DNA from 2 places in the Mesorhizobium sp. LjRoot246 genome. Region 1 is predicted to be linked to the other one. Evidence: riboswitches for the same ligand, from Rfam matches in the RefSeq annotation. Region 1 holds a riboswitch; the other holds the start of a gene.
The links. A riboswitch is a leader RNA that binds a small molecule or an ion and turns the genes downstream of it on or off. The one in region 1 is predicted to bind thiamine pyrophosphate.

Region 1 (14,401 bases):
GTCTCGGCGCAATGCGCTGGACGACCAGAAGTTCTTGCTGACACCGAAGCTGATGGTGCCGTCGGACGGACCTATAGCAACGGTCTTGAGAACAGGCAGATTGATCCCGTTGAGGCGAAAATTCTTCCTCATGGATGCCTCCAGGCGAGGGTTCGCCTCGACCATGCAGTAGTCTTCGATCCCGATTTCGATCATGCAGTTCAGTGCCATGAAGCCGATCGCACTGCCAGCCTCGAGAATCTTGTCGTGGGGGGTCAGAAAGCGCGAAGCCAGGGCCGCATCTTGATCCTCGTAGCCTCTGGCCATGATGTATCGCATGCGACGGGAGACGCCGTCCAAAGACAGGGTGATGTTCCGGACAGTCACCGTTGTTTTGCCGATGGTAAGAAATTCAAAGCCAAGATCGCGAATATTTCGGACGGCTTCCAAGATCATCTTGGTTCCTTGCAAGCTGGACTCAGCAGCCCAAATCTAAACTCACTCGTCCAGCCGCTGGCAATGTATGCGGCGCGAAATTCACGGTTCCCCGGTTTTCGCGCTGCCTTTACCGGCTTCAAACTTGCCTTGACCACGGCATAAGCATTGCTCTGCACCTTCGACGTTGTCCGTCATCCTTCCCCCTCACGATTTGCGCCCTGACCAGAACACCACGGCCATGCCCACCAGTATGGCTGCGCCAATCAATGCCATGATCCGCCAGTCCATCCCCAGTCCTGGCCGGGACGTGAGCAAATTGAACCATCGTCTCCATCCTCCCAGCCTAGCAAAAACCAATCTGAAAGGAACTAACATGGACCGCAACTTCGCGCGGGCGCTTGCGCTCGTTCTCAAATCGGAAGGCGGGTGGTCGGACAATCCAGCCGATCCCGGTGGCGCCACGATGAAGGGCGTCACTCTCGCCAACTTCCGCCGCTACGTGCAGGCAAACGCCACCAAGGATGATCTCCGCAAGATATCGGATGCGCAGACTGCGACCGTGTACAGGCGGTTCTATTGGGATGCCGTGGCCGGCGCCGAGTTGCCCGATGGCGTCGATTATGCCGTCTTTGACTTCGCGGTCAATTCCGGCCCAGGTCGCGCGGCCAAGTATTTGCAGGCGGCATGTAGCGTGACACAGGACGGCAAGATTGGCCCGGCAACCCTCGCGGCAGTCCGGGCTAAGCCGGCCGGCGTCATCATCGACACGCTCTGCGATGAACGCTTGTCCTTTCTGAAACGCCTCCCGACGTGGGGCACGTTCGGCCGTGGCTGGTCCGACCGTGTGAAGTCGGTGCGATCCCAAGCGCTGCTGATGAGCACTGCACCGGCACCAATCGTCGTCCAGCCATCGGCGCCGATCTCGGCGCCGCCGCCAAACACCGGAAAATCCGGGGTTTCAAAACCGGCCGCTGCCGCGGGCTTCCTCGTCCTCATCTTCGGTGCGCTCGCGGCCTTCCGGCATCACGTCACCGGTTTTTTCGGGGGACTCTTCTGATGAAATGGTTCAACACCAACGCGCTGCACAATCTTCTCAACACGCTGATCGCCATCATCTGCGGTGGCGCGCTCGCCGGCTTCGACTGGACGATGTTCGGGGTGAGCGACCGCACCGCGCTTCAGATCAGCGGCGCCATTGCCCTTGCCAAGATCATTATCAACGCCGTGCGTGACGGGCCACGCGGCATGGTCGCGCCGCCGGCCAAGGAGACATGAGATGGGAACGCTCGCATTGCTTGGCCAGGTCTGGCCGTATCTCCTTGCAGCGGCTGCCGCGCTTGCCGGTCTCTGGACGGCCTATGCCAGGGGCAAGGCAAACCAGAAGGCGAGGCAGGATGCCGCCGACGCCGCGGCGCGCACCGAAGCGCAGAAGATCGACGACGCCGTCGCCGGACGGGCGCCGGATGACAACAGGGGGAGGCTGGGCAAGTGGTCAAGATCGTAGCGCTTTCGTTCCTGTTGGCCGGTTGCGCCACATCAGGCGGTTCGTTCTGCGCGGTCGGGCATCCTATCCGGCCGGCAAAGGCTGAAGTCGCCGCGCTCTCGAACAGTTCGGTAGCAGTGATCCTGGCCCACAATGAAAAGGGCCAGAAGCTCTGTGGATGGAGGCCGTGATGCATGATCTTTTCGACCTGCTCGGCATCAAGGGACCGGTGGTCGCGGCCGGCCTCGCCGGCGGTGTCCTGCGCGCCCTGTCGCGGCATCGCTACAAATTACGCGAAATGGTGGCTTCGCCGATCTGCGGCGCGCTTGCCGCGGCTTACCTGACGCTGCCGGCGGTGTCTTACGCCAGGATCACCGGCCTGCCGATGCCCGATCCCGCCGACGACACCACCACGCTGGCCGCCGCCTTCCTGATAGGCGTCTGCGCCATGTGGATATCGGACGTCCTGTTCGAGTTTGTGGTGCGGAGATTCAGGCACGCGCCGGAGGAGTAGCTGCTGTCTGGGGCCGGCAGCTGCTTGGTGGAATTGCCGAGGGCACGTTTCGAGCGGCATTCGACCCATCGAAGACAACCCAAAATAGCCCGCTCCGGTTCGCCGGGCGGGCTATTCCTGCGTTCTGGCCTGATCAAGCAAGGATATTGACCGCGCGGGCCGCGACCAGCGCGATGGTCAGCAGCGAAATCATGGCTTCCGCCATCATCAACAGCTTGGCGCGTTGGCTGAGTGGCAGCGTATCGGTCGGAGAGAAGGCCGTCGCATTGGTGAAGGCGAGGAAGAAATAGTCGACGAAGCCGGGCAGCCAATTGCGAACCTCACGGTCGTTCAGCGTCATCTGCGCGAACAGGAAATCGGCCTGGGCGAGCTTGACGAGACCGCAGGTCGGCGGCCCGCCGCGGTCGGTGCTCCAGAACCACAAGGCAAAGACGATGACGTTGGTGACCCAGATGTTGAGTGCGTCGATCAGCAGCGTCGTGCCGCTGTTGCCGGCATGGCCCTCCAGCAAGGCTCGCACCAGCAAGACCAGCGAGCCGCAATTCATGACGCTGATGATGGCGGTCATGGTCAGCGCCGTTCTGCGGATCATGACGCGAAACTGGCCGATCGCATGCCACTCGTGATCCTCGACCGCCTTTCGGGTGGCGGCCTGTGTCCAGGCCGTGGCCACCGACAAGGGGAGCAGCAGGGCGGCCTCAAGCGCCGGCGCCAGCCAGCGCGGCCCGAATGAGAGGTTGTTGATGACCAGAAGCTGCAGGCAGATGACGACGAGAACGGCCGCACGCGCCATCCAGAAGTCGAGCGCACGGTAGTGAATGACGGCGTGGTGGTGACGCATTTTTCAATCCTGGATGCTCGTTGGTGGGTGGCCGGGGACCTGGTCAGGTGTAGACGACGCCTGTCGCGATCGCGGCTAATGCGCCCCGCCTGGCATGTTCGGGTGCCGCAGGAGGGCGTTTTCCATTGCTGTTTTGCTTGCAAGTGAGGGGAGAAGCAGCATAGTGAGGCGAAACTCCGCCTCAATCTTGGTTTTGCGATGGTCGCTCAAGTATACATTTTCGTAAGCTTTGAGTTCTGGGCTGTTCGAAAAACCGTCCGATGTGATTTATCCAGCGCATGACGCGAATCGATGAACCCGTGAACGGCTGGCTGCCGGTCGGCAGCTCTGTTCCAGACGACTGGCGCCAGTCGTCGATCTGGTCGGGTCTGACCCGTTATCCGGAAGCTGTTCTGGCCCTTTTATGCCTGACGCAGATCCTGTGCTGGACCGTGGCGCCCGCGCTTGTCGACGTGTCACCGCCCAACGATGTCGTCGAAGGCTTCATGTGGGGCCGCGAATGGGTGCTTCTGACCTACAAGCATCCACAGCTTCCCGGATGGCTGCTCGAGACCAGCCATCTTCTGACCGGATCGTTCCGCTGGCCGCAATATCTCGTGGCCCAGCTAACGATCTCGGCGACCTTCATCTTCGTCTACCTGCTGGCCCGCGACATGCTCGGAAAAACCCGCGCGCTGGCCGCCGTGCTTTTGATGCCGTCGCTCTATTTCTTTGGCTGGCCGACCCCGCAGTTCAATCACGACTACGCGCAGATGCCATTCTGGGCCGCGATCTGCTGGCTGCTGTGGCGTGCGGGCCGTGGCGGTGGGCCAGGCTGGTGGCTGGCGCTCGGGCTGGTGTCGGGCGTCGGGCTCTATGCCAAGTTTTCCACCGGGCTGCTGTTGCTGTTCGGCGCGATCTGGCTGCTGTCGGACACGCGGGCACGCAGTCGGCTCGCCACGCCCTGGCCATGGCTTGGGCTGGCGGTTTTCGTCGCCGTCGCAGCGCCACTGGCCGTCGAGCTCTACCGTATCGATTTCCTGCCGCTGACCTATGCCGCCTGGCGCGATCAGTGGGTCCTGGCCCACCGCTCCCGCTTTTATTATATCGGCGTCCAGATGGCCGGGCTCTGCGGCTTTCTTCTGGTGCTGGCGATATCAGGGCTGCTGCGGCGCTCGCCCCCGCCGCAAGAGCCCCTCGGGCGCGGTATCCTCGTCTATCTCTTGTGGATGGGGCTCGGTCCGGCGGTCCTCATCATGGCGGCGTCCCTGTTCGCAGGTACAGGTGAGGCCTGGGGCGCGCCGATGTACAATCTTGCCGGCGTTGTGGCGCTCGCCTTCCTGGGCCATCGCCTCGGCGCCGTCGAGATGCGAAAGCTGGCGATCTGCGCGCTCATCTGCATTGTCGGCATATCCGGTGCCTATGCGGGCATCCGCTGGACGAAATGCAATCTGCGCGGGCGCATGGACGCCGTCTGCTGGCCGGCGCAAAAGATCTCGGATGAGGCAGAGGCCGTCTGGCACGCTGCGACGCCCGATCGGCTCGACATCGTTGGCGGCCATGCCCTTATTGGGCCGCTGGCGGGCCTCAATGCCTATGACAAGCCGTCGATCTTCACCGAACTGAACATGCAGTACGCCCCCTGGATCACCAAGGAGCGGCTGCGCGAGCACGGCATATTGCTGGTCTGGCCTGGGCGCGATGTGCCATCTTATCTGCAGGCGTGGGTGGGCGACATCCCAGTCAAAACCGTTCTTTTCGACTGGTCGCTCAAGGCATCGCCGGTGGCGATCAGCTTCGCCGCCATTCCGCCTGGCGCGCGGCAGTTGCCGGGTGTGATCGACAGCCTCGCACCACCGAGCAATTGAAGCAGGTTCGTCGGCCCGCTGGACGAAGCAGGTGACCATGCCCATTTATGGGCAGACCAACTTGCTTTTGAGGAGACGTGATATGGCGACTTCGACCGAACGCGCAGTCCTTGCCGGGGGCTGCTTCTGGGGGATGCAGGACTTGATACGGCGCTATCCCGGCATCATCTCCACACGTGTCGGCTACAGCGGCGGCGACGTGCCCAACGCCACCTATCGCAATCATGGCAGCCATGCCGAAGCCATCGAGATCAATTTCGATCCGGCCATCATAAGCTATCGCACGCTGCTGGAACGCTTTTTCCAGATCCACGATCCGACGACCCGCAACCGCCAGGGCAACGATGTCGGGATGAGCTATCGCTCCGCGATCTATTACACCAGCGACGAACAGAAGCGCGTCGCCGAGGACACCATCGCCGATGTCGATGCCTCAGGTCTGTGGCCGGGCAAGGTCGTCACCGAAGTGGAACCGGCGGGTCCTTTCTGGGAAGCCGAGCCCGAACACCAGGACTATCTGGAGAAATATCCCAACGGCTACACCTGCCATTTCGTCAGGCCAGGCTGGAAGCTGCCGGTCCGCGAGAAGGCCGTTTCGTAGATTCTGCGATTTCGCCATGCATTGCTGCTCGACGGGATCGTCGAGCAGTTTCATCGCATTCCAAACCCCTCAGTCAGTGCGCCTTGTCGCCTCGGTGAAGCCGTCGAGCTTTTCACCAATGTCCGAAAGCGCCCTTCGAACGATAGTCTCGACCGCGTCTTGCCGATCGGGATCGAGCAAACGAAGGCCTCGTTGGATTACACCGCGCCAGTTGGCGCCGCGATTCCATGCTTCGGCAAACACCAGGGCGAGATCATCTTGCCGGCGGGCGGTTGCCATCGCCTCGACAAGCAAGCTTGCCTGAAGAATATCCTTTTCCCGTTTTGCGGTGCCGTTTGCATTCTCCTGGCGAAGGGAGGCGACAATCAGTTTGTGGACAGCATATCGCCCGGGTGAGGGGACCAGCACCGGGACCCCTGATCGATGCAACAAGACGGTTCTTACGGGTTCGCGGATGAGAAAATCCAGGTATCGCAAAGGCTGCGCCGATGCGCCGCCCAGCGACGGCATCGCGCTCGCGTGGTCAGCGTGGTCGTCGCTACCCCGGTTTGGGGTCAGGAATTCGACCTTGTACCGGGAAGCGTTTTCGAACTGGGTCGTGCGAGTGGCATCCGCTCTATGAGGAATCTCGCGAAACGAAGGATCGATATCGCGCAGCACATCCATGATCGGCGGCAGACTGTCGTTCACCTCTACCGAAACCGAGTGAAATTGAGCAAAGTCGGCATCGCCTGTCTGCAGCGCCCCGCCGGGTAGCCTAACGCCCAGATATCCGGCATAGGTCTGGAAGGCGACGGTGCCGACCAGGACACCCCGCAGGCGGAAAAATCCGGCCTTGCCAAGAACTTCAACGACATCACCGGTAAATTTTTCCGGCTCCGTCAACCCAGCCTCGCGTACAAGCGTCGATACCAGCTTGCGACGAGCCTTTAGGTCGCTCTTGATTTCCTTGAAGGCGGCGACGCGTTTTGCGATCTCGGGATCGTCGGCCGGCCCGACATATCGTCTTGTGGTCTTCGGCCTGGTTTCCTCGAAATACCAGTAGTCGCGGCCTTTTACGGGAACCCGCACGAAATTGCCTGCCGTCGAGAAGTCGGTTTGGAACGAGGCATCCAGGCTTCGTTGCACGAGTTCCGCGAACAGGGTGCGATATGCGATGTCGATCGATTTCATGACGGCGTCCGACGTCTTTAGGTTATAAGAAATTTGCAATTTCCTTATAACTGCGCGCCTTGCCGCCGAATTTCAAGGCGGTTATAAGAGAAATGCGAAAACCTTATAATCGCCTGATCCGAACATTTCGACCAACCGCTGTGTCAGACGCGGTCCGGCGGTTGACGATGCGCCAAGAACCCGCGCGCAGCATTCGCTCCGCAGGTTCTCACTCCGATTGGCGTCAACTTACTTACCGCAATGGTTGTCGTTGACTGTCGGCGAAGCCGTGCCCGGCGAGGTGCCGTTGGCATCTGGCTGTGCGCCCTGCGGACTGGCCGGGCAGTTTCGATCCGCGTTGGAATTCATGTCGTCGGGCATGCCGGTCGTGCTGTTGGTGATGCCCGGATCCACAGTGTCCGGCACGATCGTATTCGGCGAAGCCGGGGTTTGTGGGTCGACCGTCACCGACCGGCCGCTGCCACCTCCATTCGTGCCGTTATCGCCAGCGCTTTGCGCCATGGCTGATGCGGCCAGACCAATGGTGAGAGCCGAAGCTGCGAGGATTTTCATGAACATGGTTTGTCTCCATTTTCTGTGAACTCGTCGCTCGTTTTTATGAAGGTGATCGCATCGCGACTGTGGAGACAACCGGTCGCGGCAGTGAAGGTTCCCGATAGAATTCCACCCAAGCAGCGCCCTGCCTGGCGCAATGCTTTTGGCGCAGTGCGCTGAAAAAACGGCTTCCACTTCAGCTCGAATGGTGCTTTAACCCGCGCATCCACAGGGGTGCTCCGTACGGTCGGGGCTGAGACGGGGGCGGCAAGCCCACAGACCCTAGAAGCTGATCTGGGTAATACCAGCGGAGCGAGGCGGGCGATGTTTTCAGGCGCACAGATTTCCCTATATCCCATGGCCGACGATTTCGTCGGCGTCATTATTGGCGCGCTCGGCGCGCTCGATCCGTACCGCGACAAGCTCAGGATCGAGACCGACGACATCTCGACCTTGCTGGTCGGGCCGCCGGAAGTGCTGTTTCCCGCCATGCGCGACCTCTTCGTGGCGGCAGCCCGCAGCGGCGAACATTGCGTGTTGTCGGCCACCATCTCGCGCGGCTGCCCGGGCGAGCCGGATGATCCGATCTGCCGCTCCGATGCGTTTGGCGGACCGGTCGGGCCACTCGGCCCGCGCAAGGATGCGGCGGTCGCGGCAGTGCGCAGTGCTGATGCCACCGGCCAACCGGCGGCAGCGCAATTCTCGCTCTATGTGATGGGTACCGACGACCACATGGACGAGATTTACGGCTGCATCGACTTTCTCAAGCAGTCCGGCGTCTATGAGCGCTCGAAGCATTTCTGCACGAAATTGCGTGGCGATGCCGGCGCGGTCTTTTCGGCGCTGGACGAGGCTTTCTGCCGCTTCGGACCAGGCGCCGGTCACGTAACCCTAGACGTCACGGTCTCGGCCAACAGCCCGTCGGCTGTCTGAAACTGCCGCCGCGTCGGCGGCCGTCAAAGGTTATTTCCGTGATCTCATCATCAGCCGCTTCGCGCCCGATCGCGAGCCTTCTTGTCAGGGCAGGGCCGGCCATGGTCTCGGTCGGGTTGCTCCTGCTGGCGTGGGAGCTTTATGCCACCTATTCCGGCATTAAGCCGACGATACTGCCGGCGCCGTCGCGTGTCTTCGAGCAAGCGATGCTCAATCGCGAGGCGCTGGCCGACAACGCCATTCCCACTATCCGCGCCACGCTGCTTGGCTTTGCCTGTTCGCTCAGCGCCGCCTTTGCGCTGTCGATGCTGGTCGACTTCTTCCAGCCGCTACGGCGTGCGCTGTTTCCCGTCTTCATTGTCAGCCAGACCTTGCCGCTGGTGGCGATTGCGCCGCTGGTGGTGCTGTGGTTCGGCTTCGGACTGGCGCCCAAGATCATGCTGGTGGCGCTGGTCACCTTCTTTCCGATGCTGGTCGCACTGGTCGAGGGTTACGAGTCGACCGAGGCCGAGATCGGCCAGATGCTGCGCGCCATGGGAGCAGGGCGCTGGCGCATCTTCATGTTGGCGCGGCTGCCTTCGGCGCTGCCTTACTTCTTCGCTGGCCTGAGGATTTCCATCACTTATGCCGTGGTTGGCGCCATCTTCGCGGAATATGCGGGTGCGGCGAAGGGGCTGGGCATCTACATGCTCAACGCCAAGAACAATTTTCGGCCCGATCTGGTGCTAGCCGCCGTCGGTGTCAGCGCCGCGCTGACACTTGTCCTTTTTGGGCTGACGGTGCTGCTGCAGCGCCAAGCTATGCCCTGGGAGCGCGCCGGCAAGGCAATCGCAGTGAAGAGGCCACGGCTATGAGCCGGCTCGAGCTGCGGCATGTGCGCAAGGCGTTCGGTGGGCTCGACGTGCTGGCCGATATTTCGCTGACTGTCGGCGCCGGTGAATTCGTCTCGATCCTTGGACCCTCGGGTGCCGGCAAGTCGACGCTGTTCCAGCTTCTGACCGGCGCCGAGCATGGCGAGGGCGAGATGTTGTTCGACGGCGCGCCGCTCGATGACCACGGCAAGCACTTCGCCTTCATGCCGCAACGCGACGCGCTGATGCCGTGGCGGCGCGTCCTCGACAACACGGCGCTCGGGCTCGAAGTGCAAGGCATAAGGCGCAAGGCGGCGCGGGCGCGCGTCGCGCCACTGTTTGCCGAATTCGGGCTTGCCGGCTTCGAGCGGCATTTTCCCGCACAGCTTTCGGGCGGCATGCGCCAGCGCGCGGCCTTGCTGCGCACCGTGGTGCAGGAGCGCGACATGCTCCTGCTCGACGAGCCGTTCGGCGCGCTCGATGCACTGACCCGCACCGCCATGCAGCGCTGGCTTGAACAGATGTGGCGGCACCACCGCTGGACGGCGCTGCTGATCACCCATGATGTGCGCGAAGCCGTGTTCCTGTCCGACCGCATCTACGTGCTGTCCGCGCGCCCGGCCCGCATCGTCCGTGAAATCAAGGTGCCGCTGCCGCGCCCGCGCAGCCTTGGCGGCGAAGCCGCACGGCAGGCAAGCGCGCTCGAGGCCGAAATCCTCGACATCATCCTCAACCCCAACCCATCCAAAAGGACACAATCATGACTGACTTGACGCGCCGGCAGGCCTTGTTGCTGACCCTTGCCACAGGCCTTCCGCTCGTTGCCGGATCGGGGCGAGCCCAAGCACAATCGGCACAAAAGGTCACCGTTGCCCTCGACTGGACGGTCAACACCAACCACATCGGACTGTTCGTCGCCCGCGACAAGGGCTTCTATCGCGAGGCCGGGCTCGAGGTCGACATCCTGCCTTACAGCGATACCGGTGCGGGCACGTTGGTTGCAAATCGCGTCGCCGATTTCGGCATCAACGGCACCATCAGCCTGTTCACCCAGAGAACCGCCGGAGCGGACCTGAAGGGCGTCTATGCGGTGGTGCAATCCGAAACCGGCCGCGTGGTCTTCAATGCGGCACGCAGCGAGATCGTAAGCCCGAGAAACCTCGACGGCCTGACCTATGGCGGATTCGGCAGCGCCTGGGAAAACGCTCTGATATCGACCATCATCCGCCATGATGGCGGCAAGGGCAATTTCGAGACGGTGACGCTCGGCACCTCAGCCTATGAGGCGCTGGCCAATGGTTCGGTCGATTTCACGCTCGAAGTCTCGACCTGGGAGGGTGTCGAAGCCGAGCTCAAGGGCGTCAAACAACGCAGCTTCGTCTATGCCGATTACGGCGTGCCTGACGAGCACACGACACTGATCTCTTCGAGCGAAGCCTATCTCCAGGCAAACCCCAAGCCCGCGGCCGCCTTCGTCCAGGCGACACAGCGCGGCTACCAGTTCGCCGTCGACCGACCCGATGAGGCGGCAGCCCTGTTGATCGCGGCGAACAAGGATGCGCTGACCAATCCGGCGCTGATCCACACCTCGCTGAAGGCGTTGATCGACGGCCACTATCTGCGCAGCCAAAGCGGTGCCATCGGCATCATGGATCCGGCCAAGATGGAGGCGATCGGCGATTATCTCTTCGCTTCCGGCATTCTGCGCGATGCCGATGGCAAAGTTCTAACGCAACGGCCTGATTTCGCGCGGTATTTCAGCAATTTGACTCTGGGGTAGGGAGCTAATGGCTTCTCGAACCTCGGGGAAATGGCTGGCCAGTCAAAGAGGCTCACGGGCAGCGACAGATCAACTAATTCCGGGCGATCTCATAGAGCAGAGTGGTTCTGACGTGTCGCCCGGGTTCACCCTGCAGCGACAGGGCGACTGCGTCTGGCTCCATCGGCGATGGCCCCACCACAGCCCGCCTTGCGGAACCGGGCCACGCCGCGGTCCCATAGGCAAAGGGGTTCTTGCGGTCGAGGCAAGCATAAATGGAACGCAGCCACTCTGCATCGCTCTGCTTTCGGCTTGCGATGCGTTTCGGACGTTTAATGCTGATCCGATCTTGTTGATTAACTGCCCGGCAATGGTTGCGTGCAATGGTCGCCCTGAGGGATCATCGGGGTGCTTGCCTTGCTCATATCAAAAAGCGAAACCCTTTCGCACGGCAACGGCGCCAGGATTTTGTCGGCAGCGCGAAAGCGCGAGATTCTGGTCGATTTGCGGGAAGGGTTTTTTCGGATCTGCGCGCTGGCCTTCGCGGGCATGTTCGTCTACAGCGGCATACATCACCTGATGCTCGATCCGACCCGCATCAATGTCGCACTGGTGGCGATTTCCGAGATACTAACCTTTACCTGGCTGCTTCTGTCCCGGCGGCCCCAGGTTCGTGACTGGAACCCGCTCACGGTGGTTGTCTCCGTGGTCGCCAGCTTCGGTGTCGGCTTCATCGATCTGGAGCCGGGCGCGGCCATCGTTCCGGTCTATGTCGCAGCACCGCTGCAGGCCCTGGCGTTAGGCTTTGTGATCTGGGGAAAGATATCGTTGGGGCGTTCGTTCGCCATCCTGCCGGGCAATCGCGGTGTGATGACCGGCGGTGCCTACCGCCTGGTGCGGCATCCGATCTATGCCGGCTATCTTGCCGGCCATGTCCTGTTCCTGCTGTCGGCCTTTTCCTTCTACAATCTCGCCGTCTACGCCGTGATCACCTTCTTCCAGGTGCATCGCATCCTGCGCGAAGAGGCGCTGCTGGCCGCCACGCCAGAATACCGGGACTATATGAAGCGCGTCCATTACAGGCTGTACTACGGCATCGTCTGACGACAGGGCGCCCAACCCTAATACCGGGCTGGGCCGCCGGTTGCATTTGCGAGCGATGGCAAGCTTTCCGCGCTATGCAGGTTTCCGGATTTTCTGCGGAAAGGCCGGGCGGCGTCGCTCGCCGGGCGGAACGCTAATGCTTTGAAAGCGTTCACATCCCCAGCAACATCCGAATAGCGCGATGTTCAAACCGGCGCGTCAGCGCCTACAGGAGCGGGAAAAGCCATGAGCCTAGGAACCATTCTCATCATTATCCTCATCATTGCGCTGCTTGGCGGCTTCAGCGGCCTCGGCGGCGGCCCCTTTTATGGCACAGGCTATTATGGCGGCGGGGGCCTCGGGCTCGTGCTGCTCATCATCATCGTGCTTGTCGTGCTTGGGCGGATCTAGCCGCGCTGCTCAATTGACGCCGGGTCGATCGCAATCTCGTGACCGCGTCAGTGCCTGTCGCGCACCGGAATGTGATGTGTGCAGGCCTGCTTGTGATCCGGCTCGTTTCGAAATTTTTGTAACGTGATCGCGGTCCACACCCCCCGTGGAAACAAGAGGAGAGGGTCCCGCCCCTTGTCCTCCTCCAAGGCCCGCTCCGGTTCACCGTAGCGGGCTTTTGCTTGACGGGCGAGGGAACCGGTCTGTGTCGATACCGTTGAGTTACGGAAGGCTCCCTAATGCCCCCGACGCTGCGGACAACACTCTGCGAAATTCGCGATGATCTTCACGTCCTGCGGCGGATGGTGGCGGCTCGCGGTCATATCGAGACCATCCAGGGAATCGATGCACTGATTGGCGTGGCAGAAGCAGAGGCCATCAAGATCATCCGCTGCATCGACCGCCGTGCCTGACCAGAAAGAAGGATCACGATGAACGTCAAGGAGATGACGCGGCTGGACTGCATCGCCCTGCTGAAGGCGCAAAGGCTTGGCCGCCTGGCCTGTGTGCGCGAGCACAGGCCCTATGTGGTGCCGATCCATTTTGCCTTCGGTGGTGACGCCATTTTCAGCTTCTCGCTTCCCGGCAGGAAGGTCGAGTGGATGCAGGCCAATCCCCACGTCTGTCTTCAGGTGGATGACGTCGGTGGTATCAATGGTTGGAGGAGCGTCGTCGTGGACGGCCTTTCGAGGAGCTGCCCAAAGGACTGGATCTGGACGGCAGCGCCTCCGGCGTCGAAAGAATGATTGCTCCCTTCGACAGTGATCGCAAATTTGCCTGGTCGCTTCTGGCAAGGCATGCGAACTGGTGGGAACCGGGAGCCCTGAAGCCAGGCGACGCCGCGACAGTTTCGGGCAGCCATCTTTTCTATCAGATCAGGATCGAGGCGATATCCGGAAGGCAGGCATCGTGGTAGCGGCTTTACGCCGCTCGCGGCACTCGTGAGGTGAACGTCGCCCGGGTGACCGACACGCTGGTGCCGGCAGTGTCGCTGATCACTTCCACCTTGGCCTCCAACTGTTTGACCAGTGCTTCCACGATGGCTGTTCCAAGACCGGTAGCCGGTATGTCGTTGGCGATCTTGCCGACGCCATTGTCCGAAACCGTCAGTTTCCAGTCGCTGCCGGCGGTCTCGTAGCTCACCTGGATGCGAGCGCCGGACCTCGCCTTGGGGAAGGCATATTTGATGGCGTTGAGGACGAGTTCGGTGACGATCAGTCCCAGGCTGACGGCCCTTTGCGAATCCATCCTGCCGCCTTCGACCGTCACGGTGACTGTGATCGGCTGGGCTTCGCCGATCATCGACGAGGCGAGGCTGCTGCACAGTTTCGGAAGATAAGAGCCGACGTCGATCTCGTCGATGCCGGCCGAGGTGTGGAGATGGCGCTGCACTTCGGCCACGGACAGAACGCGTTGGTGGGCGTCCTTGAGATGCTGGCGCGTCTCTTCCGAAGTGACCGAGCGTGCCTTCAGCAACAGGATCGAGGCAATGATCTGCAGGCTGTTGGCAACCCGATGCTCCATCTCGCGCAGCAGCACGTCCTTCTGCCGAAGCAGATCCTCGGTGCGGCTGAGCAGCTCTTCCTTCTCCCGCTCGATGATACGACGGGCCGTTATGTCATTGAAGGCGAGAAGAATGGTGATGGCCGAACTGTGGTCGTAAAGCACCTTGCGGGCATTGAGCAGCATGGTGCGACGGCCGATTCGCGGGAAATCATGTTCGACCTCGAAATCGTCCATGGCGGTCTTCTCGGGAATGATCGTCTCCAGCAACAGGCGAAGTGCAGGAATATCCCACTGACCGTCGCCGAGCGCGTAGAGCAGCGATCCCTGGGTCTGCCCTGGGTCGACTTCGAATGTGTTGTAGAAGGAGCGGCTGGCCGCCAGCACGCGAAACTGCTCATCGAGGACCAGA
Region 2 (14,401 bases), 2.8 Mb from region 1:
CTGTACGCGGCAGCAACGTGGGTAGCCTGTCGTCGACACCTGGCCGGTCGATGATTGCCGACCATCGCCGTATTCTGGCGACGGGAATCGGCAGGTTGCGGACCAAGATCAAATATCGGCCCGTCGTCTTCGAGTTGATGCCGCCAACATTTACATTCCTGCAGCTGCAGCGCACCGTTGAAGCGCTCGCAGGCCGGCTCGTTCACAAGCCAAACTTTCGGCGTCTCATCGAAGAGCAGGATCTGGTGGAAGAGACAGGTGAGACAATGTCCGACACCGGGGGGCGTCCAGCCAAGCGCTTTCGCTTTCGCCAGACGGTTCTGGCGGAGCGAACTGTCGCAGGGACCAAATTGCCACTCTCACGCGTTTGACATTTCTTATTCTCAAGATAAGAATATGCCTATTATACTCATTTGGAGAATAATAGGCCATGCCGATCGCCTCCGCACGTACGGCCACGCTCTACGATCGGGTACGGCGTGTCATTCCACCGATCGAGTGGCCAGCGTTCACCGATGATATCGACGCCATTCTCGATCTGAAGCGGCAGCGAAACGCCGTCATCCTGGCTCACAACTACCAGACGCCGGAGATCTTCCACTGTGTCGCCGACATCGTTGGCGACAGCCTGGCGCTTGCCCGCAAGGCGATGTCGGTCGAAGCCGATATCATCGTTCTCGCCGGCGTGCATTTCATGGCCGAGACAGCGAAGCTGCTCAATCCGCAAAAGACGGTGCTCATTCCCGACCTCAGAGCAGGCTGTTCGCTTGCTGACTCGATTACTGCCGAGGACATCCGGCTGCTGCGGCAACGCTATCCGGGCGTGCCGGTCGTTACCTATGTCAACACGTCAGCCGAAGTGAAAGCCGAGTCCGATATCTGCTGTACCTCCGGCAATGCGAAGGCTGTCGTCGAGTCGCTTGGCGTTCCCCGGGTGATCATGCTGCCGGACGAATATCTGGCCCAGAACATCGCGGCCCAGACCGACGTGCAGATCATCGCCTGGAAAGGGCATTGCGAGGTGCATGAGCGCTTCACGCCTGCCGACATCCGCCAGCTTCGCGAGGACCATCCCGGCGTGACGGTGCTGGCCCATCCCGAATGCCCGCCCGATGTGGTGGCCGAGGCCGATTTTTCCGGCTCGACCGCTGCCATGTCCGATTATGTCGGGCGGCAAAAACCGCCTCGCGTCGTGCTGATGACGGAGTGCTCGATGAGCGACAATGTCGCGGTCGAGCATCCCGATGTCGAGTTCATCCGGCCCTGCAATTTGTGCCCGCACATGAAGCGGATAACGCTCGCCAACATCCGGGCGGCGCTCGAACAGAACCGCCATATCGTGACCATCGCACCCGAGATCGCTGGGCGCGCGCGGCTGGCCGTCGAGCGGATGCTGGCCGTATGAGCATGGACCTCCGCAATCTCGCCGGGCGGCCGGTCATCATCGGCGGCGGCATAGCCGGACTGATGACTGCACTGCACTTGGCGCCGGAGCCGGTGGTTCTCCTCTCGCGGTCCCCGCTTGGCGCGGATGCGTCGAGCGTGTGGGCGCAGGGTGGGCTTGCCGCCAGCGTAGGAGACGATGGTGACCCGGCACTCCACCTTGCCGACACGCTCGCCGCAGGTGACGGCCTTTGCGATGCGGATACAGCAAGGCGCATCGTGTACGCCGCGCCCGCGGCGATCGAGGATCTGGCGCGCCTTGGGGTCCGCTTCGATCGCACACCCGAAGGAACGCTGCGCCTAGGACTGGAGGCCGCGCACAGCCGGAGGCGCATCGTTCATGCCGACGGCGACGGCAGCGGGCGCGAGATTATGCGCGCCTTGGTCTCCGCCGTGCGTTCCACTCCGTCGATTGTAGTCGTGGAAGGCGTGGAAGCGCGCCGGTTGGCCGTGGAGGACGGCAGGGTCACCGGGGTGCTGGCGAGCTGTTCGACAAGTCCAGTATTCCTCGCCACCGGACGGGTCATTCTCGCCACTGGCGGGATCGGCGGCCTGTTCGATGACACCACAAACCCGCTGGGCAATTGCGGACAGGGTCTCGCGCTCGCAGCGCGCGCGGGTGCAATTTTTGCCGACCTGGAGTTCATCCAGTTCCACCCGACCGCGCTTGACGGGCCGGGCCGTCCGATGCCGCTCATCAGCGAGGCGGTTCGCGGCGAAGGCGCAACCATCGTCGACGAGACGGGGCGGCGTTTTCTCGACGGCGTGCGAGGGGCGGAGCTTGCACCGCGCGACATCGTCGCGCGCGCTGTCTGGAGACATCTTGCCGCCGGCCATCGCGTCTTCCTCGACGTACGCGAAAAGCCGGGCGCGACCTTCGCGCAGCTTTTTCCGACGATCGCGTCAGCCTGTGGCAAGGCCGGCATCGATCCGGCGCATGATCTCATTCCCATCCGGCCGGCCCAGCACTATCACATGGGTGGTGTCGCCGTGGATCTGGTCGGGCGCACCTCGATTCCAGGACTTTGGGCTTGCGGAGAAGTCGCGTCGACCGGGCTGCACGGTGCCAACCGGCTTGCCAGCAACTCGCTGACCGAAGCTGTCGTCTGCGCACGCTGGGTTGCCGAGAGTATAGCCGCTTCGCCTGACGGCAGCGGAAAGCGAGCGATGGCACCTGACCTGCCTGCCGCAGATCAAGGACCAGTGCGCCCTCTCCTGTCACGCGCCCTCGGCGTCACGCGGGATGGCGAGGGGTTGGAAGGGGCTGCGCGCGCCTTACTGCCGCTGCTGCAGCGGCACGACGCTGCGTCCGGTCCCGCCACCGTTGGGCTGATGATCGTGATTGCAGCCTTGCTGCGCCGGGAAAGCCGCGGCGCTCATTTCCGGACGGACTTCCCCCACCATGCAACCGTCGCCCGCCGTTCCCACCTCACGCTCGACGCAGCCATCGCCGTAGCACGGGAACTCGCATCCTCCCCAGCGCTGGAAAGCATCCCGTGATGAACCTCCCACCGCTTCCAGCAATCATGCTCGAGCCTTTGGTACGGGCAGCTCTTCTCGAAGATCTCGGCAGGGCCGGCGACCTGACCTCGGATGCGATCATACCGAAGGGCCATCGTGCGACAACATTGCTGACTGCGCGCCAGGCCGGAACTGTCGCCGGGCTCGATCTGGCGATGCTTGCCTTCCGACTCATCGACCCGAACGTCGAAATGATCGTCCACAGCCCGGATGGCGGCGAGGTCGCGCCCGGGCACATCATCGCCTCCGTAAGCGGCCCGGCTCGGGCAATCCTCACGGCGGAACGGACGGCGCTCAATTTTCTCTGTCATTTGAGCGGCATCGCCACAGCGACGGCATCGATCGTCGCGGCGGTCCGCGGCCACGGCGCAAAAATCGTCTGCACGCGCAAGACGACGCCTGGATTGCGGGCCGTCGAAAAATATGCCGTGCGCGCAGGTGGTGGCGCTAATCACCGCTTCGGCCTCGACGATGCTATCCTGATCAAGGACAACCACATCGCCATCGCCGGCGGCATTCGCACGGCAATGGAGCGGGCGCGAAGCAGTGTCGGCCATCTGGTCAAAATCGAAGTCGAGGTCGATACGCTGGCCCAGTTGGAAGAGGCCCTGGCGCTTACCCCCGACGCTGTCCTGCTCGACAACATGTCTGTCGACGAGCTTCACCAGGCGGTGGCCATGGTTGCCGGCCGCGCCACAACCGAGGCGTCGGGCAGGATCACCGCCGCGATTGCGCCAGCCGTTGCCGCAACCGGCATCGATCTGATTTCCATCGGCTGGTTGACTCACAGCGCGCCGATCCTCGATATCGGCCTCGACTACCGTGAGCTTTGATCGTCGAGGCTGACCATCTAGCCTACCCAGCTTCTCTCGACCGTGCCTCGCCATTTCAAAGGCGCGTGTCGCCGCAACGCAAGGAACAGGATGGAAATGCACGCAGCGATTTCGGAAAAGACCCTGCCTGAAGCTCAATCATTCGACGGCCGCCGGACGTGGACCCTGGAAGAAGCCCAGGCTCTCCACGATGCGCCCTTCAACGACCTGCTGTTTCAGGCGCAGACCGTGCACCGCCAGAATTTCGATCCCAACAAGGTCCAGCTCAGCCGCCTCCTCAGCATCAAGACCGGCGGATGCCCGGAGGATTGCGGCTATTGCAGCCAGTCGGCCCATTACGAAACCGGTCTGAAGGCGTCGAAGCTGATGGAAGTCAGGCGCGTCATCGCCGAGGCGACCAAGGCGCGCGATGCCGGCGCCACTCGCTATTGCATGGGCGCGGCCTGGCGAAACCCCAAGGCGCGCGACATGGACGCGGTCGTCGCCATGGTCGAAGGCGTCAAGGCGCTCGGCATGGAGACCTGCATGACGCTCGGCATGCTCGATCTTGAGCAGACCGCTCGTCTGAAACAGGCAGGTCTCGACTATTACAACCACAACATCGATACGTCGGAACGCTACTATAGCGAGATCATCGGCACGCGCAGCTTTGCCGACCGGCTCGATACGCTCGAACAGGTTCGCCAATCCGGCATCAAGGTCTGCTGCGGCGGCATTGTCGGCATGGGCGAAGAACCGGTGGACCGGATCGACATGCTGGTGACGCTGGCCAATCTGGCGGAACATCCCGAAAGCGTTCCGATCAACATGCTCATCCCGATCGCCGGCACGCCGCTGGCCGACGCCAGGCCCATCGAGCCGATCGAATTCGTGCGAGTGATCGCGCTGGCGCGTATCATGATGCCGAAATCGCATGTCCGTCTTTCCGCCGGTCGCACCGCCATGACCGACGAGATGCAGGCGCTGTGCTTCTTTGCCGGCGCCAATTCGATCTTTGTTGGAGACACGCTGCTGACGGCGGACAATCCCGGCGAGGACAAGGATACTCTGCTGTTCCGTCGTCTCGGCATCGAGCCGATGGAACTCGAGGCGCAATGAGCGGGGCACCGCTTGCCCGCTATGACGCGACCTTGCAGGGGCTGGCGCGCAAGGACCGGTTGCGGACGCTGGCGCCGCGCGCCGGGCTCGACTTCTCGTCGAACGACTATCTCGGGCTTGCCGCCTCCAGGAGGCTGGGCGATGCGGTTGCCGCGGCCATTGCGCGGGGCACGCCGGTTGGCGCCACCGGGTCGCGGCTGTTGCGCGGCAACGCGCCGGAACATGAGCAACTGGAGGCAGACGCGGCGGCGTTCTTCGGGGCTGACCGCGCGCTGTTCTTCGGCAGCGGCTACATCGCCAACTTCGCTCTCCTGACCGCGTTGCCGCAGAAGGGCGACCTTCTGGTTCTCGACGAACTCGCCCATGCCAGCATGCATGAGGGTGCGCAGGCCGGACGCGCCCAGTTCATGCTGACCGCGCACAACGACGTCAATGCTGTCGAAGACGCGATCACGCGCTGGCGCGCCGAAGGCGGCATGGGGCGCGTCTGGATCGCGGTCGAAAGTCTCTACAGCATGGATGGCGACCGTGCGCCGATGGAGAGCCTCGTCGCGCTTGCCGATCGGCACGAGGCATTCATGGTCGTCGACGAAGCGCATGCCACCGGGGTCTGCGGGCCGGACGGCCGGGGGCTGGCCGCCGCTTTCGAGGGTCGCGACAACATCATTGCGCTCCATACTTGCGGCAAGGCGCTCGGCGCGTCCGGCGCGCTGGTCACCGGACCGGGAACGTTGTGCAATTATCTCGTCAACCGGTGCCGGCCATTCATCTACGCCACTGCGCCATCGCCGTTGATGGCGGTCGCGGCACGCGAAGCACTCGCCATGCTGACCGACGAGCCGATGCGCCGTGTTCAGTTGCATGAGCGTGTCGCTTTCGCGGGCCGCCAACTGGCTGAACGCTGCGGTGTGACGCCCAGCGGATCGCAGATCCAGCCGTTCGTCATCGGCGACGTCAGGCGCACCATGGCGGTGGCGGCGGCATTGCAGGCCCGCGGCTTCGACATCCGCGGCATTCGCCCGCCGACGGTCCCTGAGGGCACCTCGCGCCTGCGCATCTCATTCACGCTCAACGTCGATGAAGCCGACATTTCCGCCATGGTCGAGGTGCTCGTCGAGGTGTTGGCGTCGGCATGACCAAGCGCATCGTCATCACAGGAACAGATACCGGAATTGGCAAGACAGTGTTTTCGGCCGGACTCGCCGGCCTGCTCGACGGCTTCTACTGGAAACCGGTGCAATCGGGTCTCGATGAGGAGACCGACAGCGAGGTGGTTGCGCGGCTTGCCGGCCTGCCGCCAGGGCGCGTGCTGCCGGAGGTCTACCGCTTGAGCAAGCCCCTGTCGCCGCATCGTTCAGCCGAAATCGACGGCGTCGCGATCGAGGCGGCAAAGCTCTCGCTGCCAGCCTTGCCGGGCCCGCTTGTCATCGAAGGTGCTGGCGGGCTGATGGTGCCGCTCAACCGGCAGACACGGTTCATTGACATATTCGCGCAATGGCGGCTGCCGGTCATACTGTGCGCCCGCACCGCGCTCGGCACGATCAACCACACGCTCCTCTCGATCGAAGCTCTGCGTGCCCGCTCTATTCCAATCATCGGCGTCGCATTTATCGGCGACGAGGTGGCAGACACGCAAAGGACAATTGTCGAATTCAGCGGCGTGCCACAGCTCGGCAGGCTGCAGCACCTTGATCCGCTGACGGGCAAGACGCTGAGGGACGCGATGATTGCCGGCTTCGACCTCGCTTTGATTGCCAGAGGCCAATGATGCCGCAGTCCCAAGTTTGGCACCCCTTCACCCAGCACGCGCTCGAGCATTCGATCCCCGAAATCGTCCGGACCGAAGGCGCCTACCTTCACAAGGCCGACGGCGCGCGCATCCTGGACGCCATTTCCTCTTGGTGGGTCGTCACCCATGGCCATCGCCATCCCCGCATCATGAAGGCGATCGAGACGACCGCGTCGAGCCTCGACCAGATCATCTTCGCCGGCTTCACGCACGAGCCGGCCGAACGCCTGGCCAGGGCACTTGTCGGCCTCGCTCCGCCCGGACTCGACTGGGTGTTCTATTCCGACAGCGGCTCGACCTCCGTCGAAGTCGCGCTGAAGATGGCGCTTGGCTATTTCCGCAACCTCGGTGCGCCGCGTTCGCGCATCGTCGTCATGGAGCACAGCTACCATGGCGACACGATCGGCACGATGAGCGTCGGTGCTCGCGGCGTGTTCAACGCCGCCTACGAGCCTTTGCTGTTCGAGGTTGACACCATCCCCTTCCCGGCCGCAGGGCGCGAGCAGGAGACACTGGATCGGTTCGAGGCAATCTCTCGCGACCGGCGTGCCGCCGCCCTGATCGTCGAGCCGCTGGTGCTTGGCGCCGGCGGCATGCTGATGTATCCGGCGTCAGTTCTGACCGAATTGAAAAAGATCACTGAGGCCTCCGACACGCTGCTGATCGCCGACGAGGTGATGACCGGCTGGGGGCGCACCGGAACGATGTTCGCCTGCGAACAGGCATCCATCTCTCCGGATATCCTGTGCACCTCGAAGGGGCTGACCGGTGGTGCCATCCCGCTGGCCGCCACGCTTGCCACCGATGCCATCTTCCAGGCTCACTATTCCGAAGATCGGAAGAAGACCTTCTTTCATTCGAGCTCCTACACCGCCAATCCGATTGCCTGCGCGGCAGCACTCGCCAATGTCGAGATCTGGCACGATGAGCCGGTGGCCGAACGGGTCGCGGCGTTGAGTGCGCAGCAGGCAGCTGGGCTTCGGCGCTTTCGTGACAATGCCAACTTCACCGACTGCCGAGCGACTGGCACGATCGCGGCCCTCGACCTGCGCACCGGCTCAGCCGGCTATCTGGCCGAGATCGGGCCGAAGCTGCGCGCGTTCTTCCTCGACAAGGGGCTGCTTGTGCGTCCGCTCGGCAACGTCCTCTATCTTCTCCCACCCTATTGCATCGCCAGCGAGGAACTCGATCGACTCTATGACGCCATCGAGGAGGCCGGTGAACGCTTCGGTTCGGGGCCATGAGCAGATCGTCGCGCATTCTCGGGTTTGGCCATCATGCGCCTGGGCGCAAAGTGGCGAATGCCGAGATCGAGAACAATCTCGGGCTCGAACCGGGCTGGATCGAACGGCGTACCGGAATTCGTTCGCGCTTCTGGGCAGCGGACGAAGATACGCTGTCTGGTCTTGCCACACAGGCCGGCGACATGGCGCTGGCGAACGCAGGTATTGACCGCAGCGACATCGGTCTGCTGTTGCTTGCCACCTCGACGCCCGATCACCTCCTGCCGCCCAGTGCACCCCTTGTCGCGCACAAGCTCGGCATTGGCCGTGCAGGCGCGGTCGATCTGACCGGCGCCTGCGCCGGTTTCATCTATGCGCTGATGTTCGCCGACGGGTTCACCCGCCTGCACGGCAAACCATCGCTGGTCATCGCCGCCAACATCCTCAGCCGCCGCATCAATCCGGCCGAGCGCGCGAGCTCAGTCCTTTTCGCCGATGCCGCCGGCGCCCTGGTGATTGGTCCTTGCGAGGACCTCTATCAGGGCATTCTCGGCGCTTCGGTGGATTCCGACGGCTCGCGCTACGGGCTGATCCAGATTCCGGCGGGCGGAAGCAACATCCCGTTCCGTGGCGACCTCGACCTCGCGCAGACCCGCATGACGATGACCGACGGACGCGAAGTGTTCGCCAAGGCTGTCGAGATGATGACCGATTGCTCGATAAGCGCGCTTGCCGCTGCCGGAGTGCGACCACAGGGTATCGACCGGTTCGTGCCGCATCAGGCCAATGCCCGCATTTTCGATGCGGTCGGCAGGAACCTCGGAATAGCAGATCAAGCAATCGTCAAGACGATCGCCGAATACGGCAACTCTTCCGCCGCGACGATCCCGCTGTCGCTCTCGCTGACCAACCAGACGGAGCCATTTCGGCAGGGCGAAAAGATTCTCCTTACGGCGGCGGGCGCAGGCCTCAGCGGCGGTGCGCTCGTGGTCGGAATTTAGCCCGAACGACCGGCCGCGCGTAGGACTGGTCATGAATGGTAATAGGACAACGGGACCAATGCGAAAAATAGTCGCCGGCAAGCTGCATGGCATCCACGTCACCGAAGCGAACCTCAACTATCACGGTTCGATAACGCTGGACCCTGACCACTGCGAAGCAGCCGGGATCTTGCCCATGGAATTCGTGGAGATATGGAACAAGAATTCCGGTACGCGGATTTCGACCTATGTCATTCTTGGCGAGCGCGGCTCACGATGCTGCATCCTCAATGGAGCGGCGGCCCGCACCTGCCAGCCCGGCGACCAGATCATAATCTGCAACTCCATCTACCTGGACGAAGCGAAGATCACCTCGCTGAAGCCGCGGATCGTCACCTTCGACCAGGACAACCACATACGCGACCGCTTGAGCTACTCGGTCGATTTTGACGCGCACGGCCGATACAGTTTCTCCATCCTTGACGAGGCGAACGCGGCTTTGGCCATTCCTGCGCTGGTCTCCGGGACGTGACTTTCCCCACGCATTCATCAGCCTTTCCGCAGACTTGATTGGCGACCGATCAACGCCGCGGGCCAAATGCGCTTGACAAAATAGCGCCGGCCCGTTCAACCTGAGGCATTCACCAGGGGAGTCCCGGCAAGGGGCTGAGATACTGCTGGCTTTCGCGGCGCAGTGACCCGTTGAACCTGATCCAGTTCATACTGGCGTAGGGACGGTGCAAGCGCTTTGCGGGAGTTCACGCCCGAAGTCCTGTTTCGAACAGGCCGGGCAAAGCGTCTTTTCATCCTTCCGGCACAGAACTGGGTCTCCAATGCATGAGCAAAGGAGCCTCAAGATGAATGCCCTCACCCCCGCCGTGTCGACGGGACCACTGCCCGCCTCACGCAAGATCCACAAATCCGGCCTCCTCCATCCGCACATCAAGGTGCCGATGCGCGAAATCTCCGTCCATCCGACGGCCGGCGAGCCGCCCGTCATCGTCTACGATCCGTCCGGGCCCTATACAGACCCGACCGTCGAAACCAGCATCGAAAAGGGCCTCGCACGGCTTCGCCACGAATGGATCATGGCCCGCGGCGATGTCGAAGCCTATGACGGCCGCCACGTGCGGCCGGAGGACAATGGATTCGCCTCAGGCGAGCGCCTGACGCCGGAATTTCCCATTCGCAACCGGCCGCTCAAGGCCAAGCAGGGCAAGGCGGTGACCCAGTTTGCCTATGCGCGCGCCGGCATCATCACGCCCGAAATGGAGTTCGTCGCCATCCGCGAGAACCTCGGCCGCGAGATCCTGCGTGGCAAACTTGAGCGCGACGGCGAGGCCTTCGGCGCCGAGATCCCCGACTTCGTCACACCGGAATTCGTGCGCGACGAGGTGGCGCGCGGGCGGGCGATCATTCCCGCCAACATCAACCACCCAGAGAGCGAACCGATGGTCATCGGCCGCAATTTCCTGGTGAAGATCAACGCCAATATCGGAAACTCGGCGGTAACCTCCTCGATGGCCGAGGAAGTGGAAAAAATGGTCTGGGCGATCCGCTGGGGCGCCGATACGGTGATGGACCTGTCGACCGGCCGCAACATCCACAACATCCGCGACTGGATCGTGCGCAATGCGCCGGTGCCGATCGGCACGGTGCCGCTCTACCAGGCGCTCGAAAAGGTCGGCGGCATCGCCGAGGACCTGACCTGGGAGGTGTACCGCGACACGCTGATCGAACAGGCCGAACAGGGCGTCGACTATTTCACCATCCATGCCGGTGTGCGGCTGCACTACATCCCGCTGACCGTTGACCGGGTCACAGGCATCGTCTCGCGCGGTGGCTCGATCATGGCCAAATGGTGTCTGCACCATCACCGGGAAAGCTTCCTTTATGAGCATTTCGCGGAGATCTGCGACATCTGCCGCGCCTATGACGTGTCCTTCTCGCTCGGCGACGGTCTTCGTCCCGGCTCGATCGCCGACGCCAATGACGCAGCACAATTCGCCGAGCTGGAAACGCTCGGCGAGCTGACGCAGATCGCCTGGGCGAAGGATTGCCAGGTAATGATCGAAGGCCCCGGCCACGTGCCGATGCACAAGATCAAGCAGAACATGGACAAGCAGCTCGCTGTCTGCGGCGAGGCGCCCTTCTACACGCTTGGACCGCTGACGACCGACATCGCGCCGGGCTATGACCACATCACCTCCGGCATCGGCGCGGCCATGATCGGCTGGTTCGGCACCGCCATGCTCTGCTACGTCACGCCCAAGGAGCATCTCGGCCTTCCCGATCGCAACGACGTCAAGATTGGCGTGATCACCTACAAGATAGCCGCTCATGCCGCCGACCTGGCTAAGGGGCATCCGGCGGCGAAAGTCAGGGATGATGCCCTTTCCCGCGCGCGCTTCGAATTCCGCTGGGAGGACCAGTTCAACCTGTCGCTCGATCCCGAAACCGCGCGATCCTTCCACGACCAGACCTTGCCCAAGGAGGCGCACAAGCTGGCACATTTCTGCTCGATGTGCGGGCCGAAATTCTGCTCCATGCGTATCTCTCACGACATCCGCGCCGAGGCACAGAAAGAGGGCATGGCGGCGATGGCGGCGAAATATCGCGAGGGCGGCGATCTCTATGTGCCGGCGGACGAGACCGGCGCGCCGCTCATGCCGGAGGCGCATGGGCCATCGTGAGGGTGCTGGTCCAAGGGGCCGGGGTCGCCGGCCTCACCGCAGCCTTCGAGTTCGCCACACGCGGCGCTGCGGTGACAGTTGCCGAGACAAGACATGCTCTCGGCGGCAATGCGTCGTGGTTCGCCGGCGGCATGCTGGCGCCATGGTGCGAGCGTGAAAGCGCGGAGCAGCCGGTGCTGGATCTCGGACGCGATGCCGCCGGCTGGTGGGATGCGGTACTGCCGGGTCAGGTGACACGAGCCGGAACGCTGGTCGTGGCCGCGCCGCGTGATGCCGGTGAGCTTGACCGGTTCGCCAGTCGCACGTCAGGGCATCGGCGTGTCGATGAAGACGAAATTGCGATCCTGGAGCCCGACCTCGCAGGCCGCTTCCGGCGCGGGTTGCTGTTCCCCGATGAGGCTCATCTCGACCCGCGCCAGGCGATGGCGGCACTTCATGACAAGCTTGCAGCCATGGGTGTCGAATTCCACTTCGGCACCGACGCCCGGCATGTTTCCGGCTTCGATCGTCAGATCGACTGCACGGGAATGGCCGCCGTCGATGACAGGCTGCGCGGCATTCGCGGCGAAATGCTGATCCTGCGCACGCTTGATATCTCGCTGTCGCGCCCGGTCAGGCTGCTGCATCCGCGCTTTCCGCTTTATGCGGTGCCGCGTGCCGACACGCAGTTCATGATCGGCGCGACGATGATTGAGAGCCAGTCCGCCGGACCGGTCACGGCGCGTTCCATGATGGAGCTGCTGGGGGCCGCCTATGCCCTCCATCCGGCCTTTGGCGAGGCCGAGATCGTTGAAACCGGTGTCGGCGTTCGTCCGGCCTTTCCTGACAACCTGCCGCGCGTCGAAACGAGTGGAGACACCGTCGCGATCAACGGGCTCTATCGCCACGGTTTTCTCCTCGCCCCCACCATGGCGCGCCAGGCCGCCGACCTGGTTTTCAGTCAAGACGGAACCAAGGAACTTGCTCATGAAACTGATGGTCAACGGCGAAGCGCATGAGGTTGCCGCCACCACGCTGGCGGAGCTGCTTGCCGCGCTCGCCTATGAGGGCGATTGGCTCGCCACTGCCGTCAACAGCGACCTCGTGCACAAAGCCAACCGGGCGGAATTCCAGTTGAGCGACGGCGACCGGATCGAAATCCTCTCGCCCATGCAGGGAGGCTAGACCTTGTTCAATCTTTTCGGAACGGAGCTTGCCTCCCGCCTGCTTCTCGGCACCGCTCAATATCCTTCGCCGGCCATCCTTGCCGATGCGGTCAAGGCATCGGGCACGTCGGTGGTGACGGTCTCGTTGCGCCGTGAGATGGCAGGCGGCAGGGCCGGCGAAAAATTCTGGTCGTTGATCCGTTCGCTGGGTGTCAGAATCCTGCCCAACACTGCCGGCTGTCACTCCGCCAAGGAAGCGGTCACGACCGCGAAAATGGCGCGTGAGGTCTTCGGTACGAACTGGATCAAGCTCGAAGTGATCGGCAACCACGACACGTTGCAACCGGACGTGTTCGGCCTTGTCGAAGCCGCCCGCATCCTGTGCGAGGACGGTTTTGATGTATTCCCCTACACCACCGATGACCTTGTCGTCGCCGAGCGGCTGCTGGACGTAGGCTGCAAGGTCTTGATGCCGTGGTGCGCACCGATTGGTTCCGCCCTCGGGCCGGTCAACATCATGGCACTGCGCTCGATGCGCGGACATTTCCCTGGCGTCCCGCTCATTGTGGATGCGGGGCTCGGACGGCCGTCGCATGCGGCAACCGTCATGGAACTCGGCTTTGACGCCGTGCTCCTGAACACAGCGGTCGCCAAGGCGGCCGATCCGGTCGGCATGGCGCGTGCTTTCGGCAAGGCGGTCGACGCCGGCCGTGAGGCTTTCAGTTCGGGAATGCTCGAACCGCGCGACGTCGCCGTGCCATCGACACCGACGATCGGCAGGGCGGTTTTTTCATGAAGCTCGATCCCTTTTACCTTATCGTCGATAGCTCTGCCTGGATCGAGCGGCTGGTGCCGCTCGGCGTCAAGCTGGTGCAGCTTCGCATCAAGACCATGGATGAGGCCGGCTTGCGCGCGGAGGTCCGCAAGGCGAAGGCCCTTTGCGCCCGACACGAATGCCAGCTCATCATCAATGATTACTGGCGGCTGGCGATCGAGGAAGGTTGCGACTTCGTCCACCTTGGCCAGGAGGATCTGCAAACCGCCGACCTCGCGCGGATTCGGGCAGCCGGTCTGAGGCTCGGACTGAGCACACATGATGATGTCGAACTGGAAACGGCGATGGCCGCCGAGCCCGGCTACATCGCGCTCGGCCCCATCTACCCGACCATCCTGAAGAAGATGAAATGGGCCCCGCAAGGGCTCGAACGGATCAGCGAGTGGATGCGCCGGGTCGCACCGATTCCCCTGGTCGCCATTGGTGGTCTCAACCCGGACCGGCTCAACGGCGTCTTCGCGGCTGGCGCGGACAGCGCGGCGGTGGTGACAGACATCACGCTGAACGACGATCCCGAAGCACGCACGCGAGAATGGATCGAAAAGACAGGCCGATGGCGCTGAGGCCTTATGTGCTCGTCGTCGGTGGGTCGGACTCCAGCGGCGGAGCCGGAATTGCGCGCGACATCGAGACGATCTCTTCCATTGGCGTGCGCACTTGCCTTGCTGTCACCGCGCTAACGGTGCAGACGCACGAAGCCGTCATGGAAATCCATCATTCGCAACCCAGTCTGGTGGCCGATCAGATGCGCGCCGCGCTACGGGCCAACACGGTGGCGGCCATCAAGATCGGCATGCTCGCAACGGCTGAGATCGTTGTTGCCGTTGCCGGCGTGCTGCGC

Region 2: another riboswitch for thiamine pyrophosphate. It lies ahead of thiC (phosphomethylpyrimidine synthase ThiC); the one in region 1 lies ahead of ACSQ3L_RS15025 (YkoF family thiamine/hydroxymethylpyrimidine-binding protein).

What each region holds. Positions count from the first base shown of each region.
Region 1 covers NZ_CAXUSN020000001.1:3,099,223-3,113,623, forward strand. Annotated here, with positions in the region: gene ACSQ3L_RS14975 (FkbM family methyltransferase) at 1-435, opposite strand, end outside; gene ACSQ3L_RS14980 (glycoside hydrolase family 108 protein) at 656-1,474, shown strand; gene ACSQ3L_RS14985 (hypothetical protein) at 1,474-1,692, shown strand; gene ACSQ3L_RS14990 (hypothetical protein) at 1,694-1,921, shown strand; gene ACSQ3L_RS14995 (hypothetical protein) at 2,091-2,414, shown strand; gene ACSQ3L_RS15000 (hypothetical protein) at 2,548-3,255, opposite strand; gene ACSQ3L_RS15005 (glycosyltransferase family 39 protein) at 3,534-5,102, shown strand; gene msrA (peptide-methionine (S)-S-oxide reductase MsrA) at 5,185-5,703, shown strand; gene ACSQ3L_RS15015 (nucleotidyltransferase family protein) at 5,773-6,876, opposite strand; gene ACSQ3L_RS15020 (hypothetical protein) at 7,105-7,434, opposite strand; TPP riboswitch at 7,631-7,744, shown strand; gene ACSQ3L_RS15025 (YkoF family thiamine/hydroxymethylpyrimidine-binding protein) at 7,735-8,343, shown strand; gene ACSQ3L_RS15030 (ABC transporter permease) at 8,382-9,197, shown strand; gene ACSQ3L_RS15035 (ABC transporter ATP-binding protein) at 9,194-9,958, shown strand; gene ACSQ3L_RS15040 (ABC transporter substrate-binding protein) at 9,955-10,974, shown strand; gene ACSQ3L_RS15045 (methyltransferase family protein) at 11,362-12,057, shown strand; gene ACSQ3L_RS15050 (DUF3309 family protein) at 12,283-12,447, shown strand; gene ACSQ3L_RS15055 (hypothetical protein) at 12,726-12,899, shown strand; gene ACSQ3L_RS15060 (pyridoxamine 5'-phosphate oxidase family protein) at 12,918-13,232, shown strand; gene ACSQ3L_RS15065 (sensor histidine kinase) at 13,408-14,401, opposite strand, start outside.
Region 2 covers NZ_CAXUSN020000001.1:5,885,385-5,899,785, forward strand. Annotated here, with positions in the region: gene ACSQ3L_RS28585 (NUDIX hydrolase) at 1-371, shown strand, start outside; gene nadA (quinolinate synthase NadA) at 431-1,405, shown strand; gene ACSQ3L_RS28595 (L-aspartate oxidase) at 1,402-2,943, shown strand; gene nadC (carboxylating nicotinate-nucleotide diphosphorylase) at 2,943-3,797, shown strand; gene bioB (biotin synthase BioB) at 3,894-4,895, shown strand; gene ACSQ3L_RS28610 (8-amino-7-oxononanoate synthase) at 4,892-6,031, shown strand; gene bioD (dethiobiotin synthase) at 6,028-6,663, shown strand; gene ACSQ3L_RS28620 (adenosylmethionine--8-amino-7-oxononanoate transaminase) at 6,663-7,928, shown strand; gene ACSQ3L_RS28625 (beta-ketoacyl-ACP synthase III) at 7,925-8,908, shown strand; gene panD (aspartate 1-decarboxylase) at 8,967-9,419, shown strand; TPP riboswitch at 9,524-9,640, shown strand; gene thiC (phosphomethylpyrimidine synthase ThiC) at 9,745-11,580, shown strand; gene thiO (glycine oxidase ThiO) at 11,577-12,578, shown strand; gene thiS (sulfur carrier protein ThiS) at 12,547-12,744, shown strand; gene ACSQ3L_RS28650 (thiazole synthase) at 12,748-13,521, shown strand; gene ACSQ3L_RS28655 (thiamine phosphate synthase) at 13,518-14,123, shown strand; gene ACSQ3L_RS28660 (hydroxymethylpyrimidine/phosphomethylpyrimidine kinase) at 14,114-14,401, shown strand, end outside.